3 regions of the Micromonospora inyonensis genome follow, and region 1 is predicted to be linked to each of the others. Evidence: riboswitches for the same ligand, from Rfam matches in the RefSeq annotation. Region 1 holds a riboswitch; each other region holds the start of a gene.
What was found. Region 1 has a riboswitch for cobalamin ahead of bluB (5,6-dimethylbenzimidazole synthase). Riboswitches for the same ligand answer to the same signal wherever they lie in the genome.
Positions count from the first base shown of each region.

Region 2: linked by a shared signal. The riboswitch ahead of metE (5-methyltetrahydropteroyltriglutamate--homocysteine S-methyltransferase) and the one ahead of bluB (5,6-dimethylbenzimidazole synthase) in region 1 are both predicted to bind cobalamin.
Region 3: linked by a shared signal. The riboswitch ahead of GA0074694_RS24240 (energy-coupling factor ABC transporter permease) and the one ahead of bluB (5,6-dimethylbenzimidazole synthase) in region 1 are both predicted to bind cobalamin.

Region 1 is NZ_FMHU01000001.1:1,722,457-1,725,653, forward strand. It holds gene GA0074694_RS07900 (crotonase/enoyl-CoA hydratase family protein) at 1-251, opposite strand, end outside; gene GA0074694_RS07905 (EamA family transporter) at 364-1,275, opposite strand; cobalamin riboswitch at 1,358-1,528, shown strand; gene bluB (5,6-dimethylbenzimidazole synthase) at 1,580-2,206, shown strand; gene GA0074694_RS07915 (Rieske (2Fe-2S) protein) at 2,329-3,183, shown strand.
Region 2 is NZ_FMHU01000002.1:1,930,315-1,933,511, forward strand. It holds gene GA0074694_RS23025 (IS3 family transposase) at 1-313, shown strand, start outside; partial or broken gene GA0074694_RS23030 (hypothetical protein) at 345-548, shown strand; gene GA0074694_RS23035 (ribonucleotide-diphosphate reductase subunit beta) at 545-1,594, shown strand; cobalamin riboswitch at 1,597-1,800, shown strand; gene metE (5-methyltetrahydropteroyltriglutamate--homocysteine S-methyltransferase) at 1,906-3,197, shown strand, end outside.
Region 3 is NZ_FMHU01000002.1:2,195,737-2,198,933, reverse strand. It holds gene cbiQ (cobalt ECF transporter T component CbiQ) at 1-464, opposite strand, end outside; gene GA0074694_RS24245 (energy-coupling factor ABC transporter substrate-binding protein) at 464-781, opposite strand; gene GA0074694_RS24240 (energy-coupling factor ABC transporter permease) at 778-1,458, opposite strand; cobalamin riboswitch at 1,489-1,658, opposite strand; gene GA0074694_RS24235 (ABC transporter substrate-binding protein) at 1,808-3,197, shown strand, end outside.

The sequences.
Region 1 (3,197 bases):
CCCATCGGGCCGTCCCCCTCGGGCTCCACCCGGTTGCCGCTCGGCGTACCGATGGCCTTGAGGTCGGCACCGGCGCAGAAGCTGCCGCCGGCTCCCCAGAGCACGCCCACGGTGGCGGCCGGGTCGGCGTCGAAGGCGCGGAACGCGTCGGCGAGCGCCCGGGCGGTCGGGCCGTCGACGGCGTTGCGGGCCGCCGGCCGATCCAGGATCACCGTGGTCACCGGTCCGTCACGCTCAACCCGTACGCCCATCGGACCAGGATGCCGGTTCGTGCCGCGCCGCGCCAGACGGCCGGTGCCGCCGTCGTGCGTCGCGACCCGGACGCGGTCGGGTGCGGGGTGCGGCGTCCGGCGGCGTGCCTGTTCAGGTCCGGTCCCGGCGGACCAGGGTGGCACCGAGCGCGGCACCGACCACGCAGGTCACTCCGAGGAACTGCGGCCAGGTCAGCAGCTCACCGAGCAGGACCAGGCCGACCAGCGCACCGATCGCCGGTTCGAGGCTCAGCAGCACCGCGAAGACCCGGGCCGGCATCCGGCGCAGCGCGGACATCTCCGCCGAGTACGGCAGCACCGACGACAGCAGCGCCACGCCGACGCCGAGTAGCAGGATCCACGGGTCGAGCAGCGTGCTGCCGCTGCCCGCGACACCGAACGGCAGCACGGCGAGCGCGCCGACGGCCATGCCCAGGGCCAGCCCCCGGGTGCCGGGCACCCGCTTGCTGACCGCGCCGCCGAACACCACGTAACCCGCCCAGCCGACCGCGGTGCCGACGCAGAAGAGCAGCCCGAGCCCGTCGACCGCCGCCCCGCCCAGTCCACTGATCAGCAGGACGCCGCCACCGGCCAGGACCGCCCAGAGCACGTCGAGCAGCCGGCGGCTGCCGGCCAGCCCCACCAGCAGCGGCCCGGCGAAGCCGATGGTCACCGCCACGCCCAGCGGCACCCGGTGCAGGGCGGCGTAGAAGCTGAGGTTCATCAGCGCGAGCATCAGGCCGAAGCCCACCACCAGACCGCCGGTACGCCAGCCCAGCCGCAGCCCGGGACGGGCGAGCGCGACCAGGATCAGCGCGGCGAAGCCGAGCCGTAGCGTGGTCGTGCCACCGGGGCTGGTGCTGCCGAACAGGTGCTTGGCCGCCGCCGCGCCGAGCTGGGTGGAGAGCATCCCGAGCAGCATCAGCAGCGACGGCGGAACGGCGTCGGGGCGACCGACCGCGTTGACGAGCCGGGCGACGGTGGTGGTGGGAACCGGCTGTGGACGGAGGGCGTGCGCGTACATGCGCACCACCATGCCGTCCGGTCTCGTGGAGGGCGACCGAAATCCCGTCGTTCCGGCTACGATGCTCGACGGCACGACACAGTGAGGTGCCCCGCGCGAGCGGGGAGAATCGGGAAGCCGGTGCGAATCCGGCACGGGCCCGCCGCGGTGACCGGGGAGCCACCGTCCACGCGCACAGCGCAGCCACTGGCCCGGGAAGGGCTGGGAAGGCGGACGGCACGGCGTCGATCCGGGAGTCCGAAGACCGGCCTCGCGTCACGCGCCCGCCCCTGCCCGGGTGGGCCGAGCGCAGCGGGAGCCTGCCATGGACCTGTACGACGTCATCCACCGCCGTCGGGACGTACGCGCCCAGTTCACCGGGGAGCCGGTGCCCGACGACACCCTGCACCGGGTGCTGGCCGCGGCGCATGCCGCACCGAGCGTCGGCTACTCCCAGCCCTGGGACTTCGTCGTGGTGCGGGACGCCGACATCCGACACCGCTTCCACGAGCATGTCCGGACCGAGCGGGACGTCTTCGCCGCCACTTTGGAGGGGGAGGCGGCCGAACGGTTCGCCCGTATCAAGATCGACGGAGTGCGGGAGTCGACCCTGTCGATCGTGGTCACCCACGACCAGTCGCGGGGCGGGCCGGCGGTGCTCGGCCGGCACGCCATCGCCGACACCGGCCTCTACTCGACCTGCCTGGCCATCCAGAACCTCTGGCTCGCCGCCACGTCCGAAGGGCTCGGCGTCGGATGGGTCTCCTTCTACCGGGAACCCTGGCTGGCCGACCTGCTCGGCATTCCCGCCGGCATCCGCCCGGTCGCGTGGCTCTGCCTCGGGCCGGTCACCCACTTCGAGGCCGTACCCGACCTGGCCCGGCACGGCTGGCGGCAGGCGCGTCCGCTCGCCGCCGCCATCCACCACGACCGGTGGACGCCGGACGCCTGACCGGAGGCGCGACGGACCGCCCGGTCAGGCTGGTCGCCGCCGGTCCGGGCCCCGCCGGTCGGGGCGGGGAGTTCGTCCCCGTCGCCCGGTTTGCGAGCTCCCGGACCGGGAAGTCGGTACGGGTGCGAGCACTACTGACGAAGATCGAGCAGGCGACCGGCCTGGACCGGGTCGGCGACCGCCTCCAGCGGGCGGTGCAGGCCACCCTCCGGCCGCGGCGCGTCCGTGACCTGCTGCACGGCGTGTGGCTGGGGCATCCGCTGCACCCGGCGATGGTGCAGGTGCCGGTCGGCGCGTGGATCAGCGCCGCCGTCCTCGACGCGATGCCCGGCCAGCGGCGCGCGGCGACCACGCTGGTGGCGGTCGGTACGGCCAGCGCCGTGCCGGCCGCCGTCGCCGGGCTCAACGACTGGGCGGCCCTGAACCGGGAGCAGCGGCGGGTGGGGCTGGTGCACGCCGCCTCGAACACCATCGGGCTGGCCTGCTACGCCGGCTCGCTGGCCGCCCGCCTCAACGGTCGACACAACCTCGGGCGGACGCTGGCGTACCTCGGGCTCTCCGCGGCGAGCGCCGGGGCGTACCTCGGCGGGCACCTGGCGTACAAGCAGGGGGCGCAGGTCAACCAGAGCGTCTCCGAGGCCAACCTGATCGGTGACGGCTGGCACCCGCTCGCCGACCTGTCCACCCTGCCCGACCGGGAACTGGTCACCCGCGAGATCGACAGCGTGTCGGTGATCCTCTACCGGCACGGCGACGACGTCACCGTCATGTTGGAGCGCTGCCCGCACCAGAGCGGGCCGCTCGGCCAGGGCGAGGTGACGGAGATCGACGGCCACCCGTGCGTCGTCTGTCCGTGGCACGGCAGCACCTTCCAGCTCAACAGCGGAGGCAAGGTCGTGCACGGACCGGCCGCCAACGACCAGCAGGTGCTCGCCACCCGGGTCGTCGACGGCGTTCTCCAGACCCGCCTGCCCTGAGCCGCCCCGGGGTC
Region 2 (3,197 bases), on a different contig from region 1:
CCACAGCGACCGCGGCAGCGAGTACACCGCCGCCGAATACGCCACCGCCTGCCGCCGGCTGGGTGTCCTGCAATCGATGGGCCGGGTCGGCTGCGCCCTGGACAACGCCGCCGCGGAGGCGTTCAACTCCACCATCAAGGTCGAGTACATCCACCGGCAGCGGTTCCGCACCCGCGCCGAAGCCCGACTCAAGATCGCCACCTGGATCGTCGATTTCTACAACACCCGCCGACGCCACAGCGCCTGCGATGGCATGTCACCCATCGACTACGAACGCTTCATCGCCCAAGCCCGCCTGGCTCAGGCAGCTTAAACAGCCCTCCACGCTTCCAGGGGATTGACACTCCTCGATGTACCTGTACGCGTGGAAAGCCGGCCTGAAGACCGCCTACTACCTGCGCTCGCGCCCCGCGACGCGCATCCAGCAGGCCACCGTCTCCGTCGCCCCCGCAGCCGCGAAGACACCCGCCGCCACGCTTGCCGTCGCCGACGACGGGGCGCTGGCCTGCTCCATCGAGAACCCGGAATCCTGCGAGGCCTGCCAGTGACCACCATTCCCGAAACCCGCACCGCACCGGCGCCCGCCGTCGAGCGCCAGATGCTGCTCGACCCCGGCATGGACCTCACGCTACGGCCGATGCGCTACCCGCACTTCTTCGACCGGTTCAAGGACGCCATCAAGAACACCTGGACCGTCGAGGAAGTCGACCTGCACAACGACCTCGCCGACCTGGAGAAGCTCACCCCGGCCGAGCGGCACCTCGTCAGCCGCCTGGTCGCGTTCTTCGCCACCGGCGACACCATCGTCGCCAACAACCTCGTGCTCAACCTCTACCAGCACGTCAACTCGCCCGAGGGCCGCCTCTACCTGTCCCGGCAGCTGTTCGAAGAGGCCGTGCACGTCCAGTTCTACCTGAACCTGCTCGACACCTACGTCGCGGACGAGCGGGAGCGGTTCGCGGCGTTCGCCGCGATCGACAACATCCCCTCGATCGCCCGCAAGGCCGAGTTCTGTTTCCGGTGGATCGACTCGATCTTCGAGCTGCGCGAGCTCAAGACCCGCGAGGACCGGCGGGCGTTCCTGCTCAACCTGATCTGCTTCGCCGCCTGCATCGAAGGGCTGTTCTTCTACGGCGCCTTCGCCTACGTCTACTACCTGCGCTCGCGCGGGCTGCTGCACGGGCTCGCCTCCGGCACCAACTGGGTGTTCCGCGACGAGAGCATGCACATGGCGTTCGCGTTCGACGTCGTCGACACCGTCCGGCGGGAGGAACCCGACCTGTTCGACGCGCAGATGCAGCAGCAGGTCCGCGACATGCTCGCCGAAGCCGTCGAGTGCGAGTTGCAGTTCGCCGCCGACCTGCTCGAACAAGGAGTCTCCGGAATGTCGCTCACGGACATGCGCGAGTACCTGCAACACGTCGCGGACCGGCGCCTCGCCGTGCTCGGCATCGAGCCGATCTACGGCAGCAAGAACCCGTTCGCGTTCATGGAGCTGCAGGACGTGCAGGAGCTGTCCAACTTCTTCGAGCGTCGCGTCGCCGCATACCAGGTCGGGGTCACCGGCTCGGTGAGCTTCGACGACGAGTTCTAGCTAGGATTCCCCGCAGTGCTGGTTCGCGCGGCCGTCAGGCCGCGCGTCGTAAGAGGGAACCCGGTGCGAGACCGGGACTGCCCCGCAGCGGTGAGTGGGAACGAAAACCGTCATCAAGCACTGGGCGCGAGCCTGGGAAGCGACGGCCGGTAGGCGCGAGCACGACGCCCACGAGTCCGAAGACCTGCCCGCACTGCGCACGCGACCGCGTGCGCCGCCGACGGCCTCTCGGGAGGGCCGGGCGGAAGGCCGGCGACGGCCTTTCCCCTGCCCTTCCGTGCCGTCGGGCACATCGAGGGAAGGGAACACCCGTGAGTTTCGGCACCAGCACCGTGCTCGGCTACCCGCGCATCGGCGGCAACCGCGAACTGAAGAAGGCCGTCGAGGCGTACTGGGCCGGGCGCATCGACGCCGCCGCCCTGGAATCGACCGCGGCCGGCCTGCGCACGCAGGTGTGGCAGACGCTGCGCGACGCCCGCCTCGACGCCATCCCGTCGAACACGTTCTCCTACTACGACCACGTCCTCGACACCGCCGTCGCCGTCGGCGCGGTCCCGGCCCGGTTCCGTCGACTCGGCCTGCCCGAGCTGGACACCTACTTCGCGATGGCCCGCGGCGTCGACGCCGAACCTGCGCTCGAGCTGACGAAGTGGTTCGCCACCAACTACCACTACCTCGTGCCCGAGATCGACGCCGACACCGAGTTCGCCCCGAACCCGGCCAAGGCCTTGCGTGAGTACGGCGAAGCCCGTGCGCTCGGCGTCACCACCCGGCCGGTGCTCGTCGGCCCGGCCACGTTCCTGTTGCTGGCCAAGGGCGCCGACCCGTTCGCCCGGCTGGACGACCTGGTCGAAACCTACGCCTCGCTGCTCGCCGACCTGGCGCGGGCCGGCGTCGGGTGGGTCCAACTCGATGAGCCCGCCTACGTCGCCGACCGCACTCCCGCCCAGATCGACGCGCTGCGCCGCGCGTACACCCGCCTCGGCGAACGGGAGCAGCGGCCGCAGATCTTCGTCGCCACCTACTTCGGCGAGCTCGGCGACGCCCTGCCCGCCCTGCTCGCCACACCGGTCGAGGCGATCGGCCTCGACCTGGTCGCCGGCCCCGGCAACCTCAAGCGGCTCGCCGGCGCCGGACCGCTGCGCGGCAAGACGATCGTCGGTGGCCTGGTGGACGGGCACAACGTCTGGCGCACCGACCTGCGCGCCGCCGCGGTCACCGGTGCCACCGTCGCCGGCCTTGCCGACCATGTGGCCGTGTCCACGTCTTGTTCGCTGCTGCACGTCCCGGTCGACCTGACCGCGGAGACCCGCCTCGACCCGCAGTTGCGGGAGCGGCTGGCGTTCGCCCGGCAGAAGGTCGACGAGGTGGTGCTGCTCGGCCGCGCCCTGCGCGACGGCACCGCCGACCTGCCCGCCCCGCTGCCGCCCATCCCGGCGGCGTGGCGGCAGGACGACGTCCGCGCCCGCCTGGCCGCCCTGCGGCCCACCGACCGGCAACGCGGCGACTACGCCGACCGGGCCGCAAAGCAGCAGGAACGACTGCGGCTGCCGGAGCTGCCCACCACCACGATCGGGTCCTTCCCGCAGACCGCCGAGTTGCG
Region 3 (3,197 bases), on a different contig from region 1:
ACCAGCAGGAACAGCATCCGGTACGTCAGCGCGGCGACCTCGGTCACCGCCGACGGCACGCCGAGCCGGACCAGCCTCGGCAGGACGTCGGAGAGGGGAGTGGTGGCACTGAACAGCAGCAGGCACAGCAGGGCCGCCGCCGCCCGGCCGGTGGTCGTCACGGCCACCCCGACCCCGGCCGGGTTCCAGCCGAGCCGGGTCGGGGAGTGCACGGAGACCAGCAGGGGCAGCGCGGAGGTGGCGATGAACAGCGCCGGCATCCGGGCCGCCCGCAACAGCACCGGCACGGGCACCCGGGCCGGACCGACGAGCAGCAGCGCGGCGGCGCTGCCCGCCAACGCGGCTCCCGGCCAGGTGGGCAGGATCACCGCGCAGCCCAGCAGGCCCAGCGCCAGCAGTGCCTTCTCGCCCGGGTGCCGTAGCCGCCAGGGACCGGTGTGCGCGGCGACGTCGAGGGCGAACACTAGTCGGCGGAGGCGTTGGTGTCGCGCAGCCGCTGCCGGGTGCGGGCGACCCCGAAGTAGTAGCCGAGGAAGCCGGCGCCCACCGCCGCCTGGAGGGCGAACAGGCCCGACTCGATCTCGGCGGAGGGCGGCTCGTAGATGGCGGAGAACCACGGCTCGTAGTCCGGGTGGTCGGTGACGATCGCCTCCTCCGCCTGGGCGTCGGCGCCCGCGAACGGCTCCTCGGCCGATCCGCCGAGCCCGAGCAGCAGCGGGGCCGCGGCCAGCGCGATCACCACCAGCAGCAGGAACAGGTTGACCCGTCCGAAGCGCTTCACGCCGCTACCTCCTGGGGCTCGCGCAGCACGCCGAGGCGCCGCAGCTCGTCTCCGCTGACCCGGGTGAGCAGCCGTACCACCAGCACCGACAGCAGTCCCTCGCTGATCGCGAGGGGAATCTGGGTGACAGCGAAGATCCCGGCGAACTTCGCCACCGCGCCGGGGAAACCGGACGCCGGGTCGGGGAACGCCCACGCGAGCTGCACGCTCGTGACGCAGTAGGTCGCCAGGCCGCCCAGCGCGGCGGCCAGGAAGACCGCCACGTCGAGCCCGCCGCCGAGGCGGCGGGTCAGCACATAGACGCCGTAGGCCACCCAGGGGCCGACGACGGCCATCGAGAAGACGTTGGCACCGAGGGTGCTCAGCCCGCCGTGGGCCAGCAGGACCGCCTGGAACAGCAGCACGAGGCCACCGAGGACGCTCATCACCGGGGGCCGGAACAGCACCGTGCCGAGGCCGGTGCCGGTGGGGTGGGACGAGGATCCGGTCACCGACGGGATCTTGAGGGCCGACAGCGCGAAGGTGAAGGCACCCGCCGCTCCCAGCAGCAACTTGGATTCGGGGTCCTGCCGGACCTGCCGGACCAGAGCCCGGCTGCCGTGGACGACGAAGGGTGCGGACGCTGCGAACCATGCCGCTGCCTGCACCGGGGGTAGGTACCCCTCGGCGATGTGCATCGAAGACCTTCCTCTCCAGCACCTCGTGGACGAGATCCGTGCATCAAGGCCGGTCTCCTGGCTCCCGGATCGATGCTTCCCCCGGCCTTCCCAGGCCGTCGGCCTAGTGGCGCAAGTCGGAGGTCACTCCCCGGTCACAGTGGCGAGGGCCGCGCCGGTCTTCCACCGGCTTCCCGAGCACCTTGACGGCGAGAGGCTATCGACCCGCCACCCGGCGGGGCAAGCGGCCCGTCCCTCCGTGGCCGCTGTTGCACATCATTGGCAACTGCGTAAGGATGGCCTCTGCGGTGCGTCGGCCACCGCGGCACGTCGTCGACCAGGAAAGAGGAGCCCCTTGGGGTCTGCGCGAATGGTGACGATGGTCGCCACCGGTCTTCTCGCCCTGTCCGCCTGTTCGACCCCGACAGCCACCTCCACGGCCGCTGGTGCCGACACCCTCGTGGTGGCGACGGCGGGCGAGCCGGACACGCTGAACCCGGTGCTGAACTACGGCGTCGACGGCGGTTCGCTCATCTTCGACGGCCTCGTCGCCCGCGACGCCCGCAACCAGCTCGTGCCGGCCCTGGCCCGGGATCTGCCGACCGTGTCGGCCGACGGGAGAACGGTCACGGCGAAGCTGCGCGACGGGGTGGTCTTCCACGACGGCAGTCCGCTGACCGCGCAGGACGTCGCCTTCACCTACCGGGCGGTGCTGGACCCGAAGGTCGACTCGACGCTCCGGTCCGACCTGGACATGCTCGCCTCCGTGGCCGCACCCGACCCGTCGACCGTGGTCTTCACCCTCCGGTACGCCTACGCGCCGTTCCTCCAGCGCCTCGCGCTCGGCATCGTGCCGGCGAAGGCCCTCGCCGGGCAGGACGTCAACAAGGCCGCGTTCAACCGCAGGCCGGTGGGCACCGGCCCGTACCGGGTCACCTCCTGGACCCCGGGCGACCGGCTGGTGCTCGCCGCCAACGAGCGGTACTGGGGCGGCCGACCGGCCAACTCCGGGGTGGTGGTGGCCTTCGTCCCCGACGACAACGTCCGCGCCCAGCGGACGCGGGCAGGGGAGTTCGACGTCGCCGAGCTGGCCCCGAAACTGGCGGTCGGTTTCGACGGGCGGGCCGGCTACCAGGTGCAGCGGGTTCCCACCGCCGACTACCGGGGCGTCATGCTGCCGATGGGCGGGCCGGTCACCGGAGACCCGGCCGTGCGGAAGGCGCTGCACGCGGCGGTCGACCGTTCGGCGATGGTGGCCGGTGTGCTCGGCGGGGCCGGGGAACCGGCGTTCGGGCCGATCCCGCCGACGTCGGAGTTCGCCGAGCCGTCCATCGCCGGCAAACCGGCCGCCGACCCGGCCGCCGCCACCGCCGCCCTCGACGCGGCCGGCTGGAAGCCCGGCCCGGACGGCGTCCGCGTCAAGGACGGCCGCCAGGCGGCGTTCTCCCTGATGTACCCGGCCGCCGACAGCCTGCGCAAGGAACTCGCCCTGGCGGTGACCGCCGACGCGCGGAAGGTCGGCATCAGGATCACTCCCGAGGGGCTCACCTGGGACGCGATCACCCCCCGGATGGGGACCGACGCGCTGGTCATGGGGTTCGGCACACCGTACGACCCGGACTTCGTCTCCTTCAAGCTGTTCACGTCGACCTTCGCCGGCCAGGGCTTCTTCAACCCCGGCTCCTACCGTTCCCCGGTGGTCGACCGGGCGCTGCGCGACGCCCGCGCCAACGCCGAACCGGCCGCCCGCCGGGCCGCGT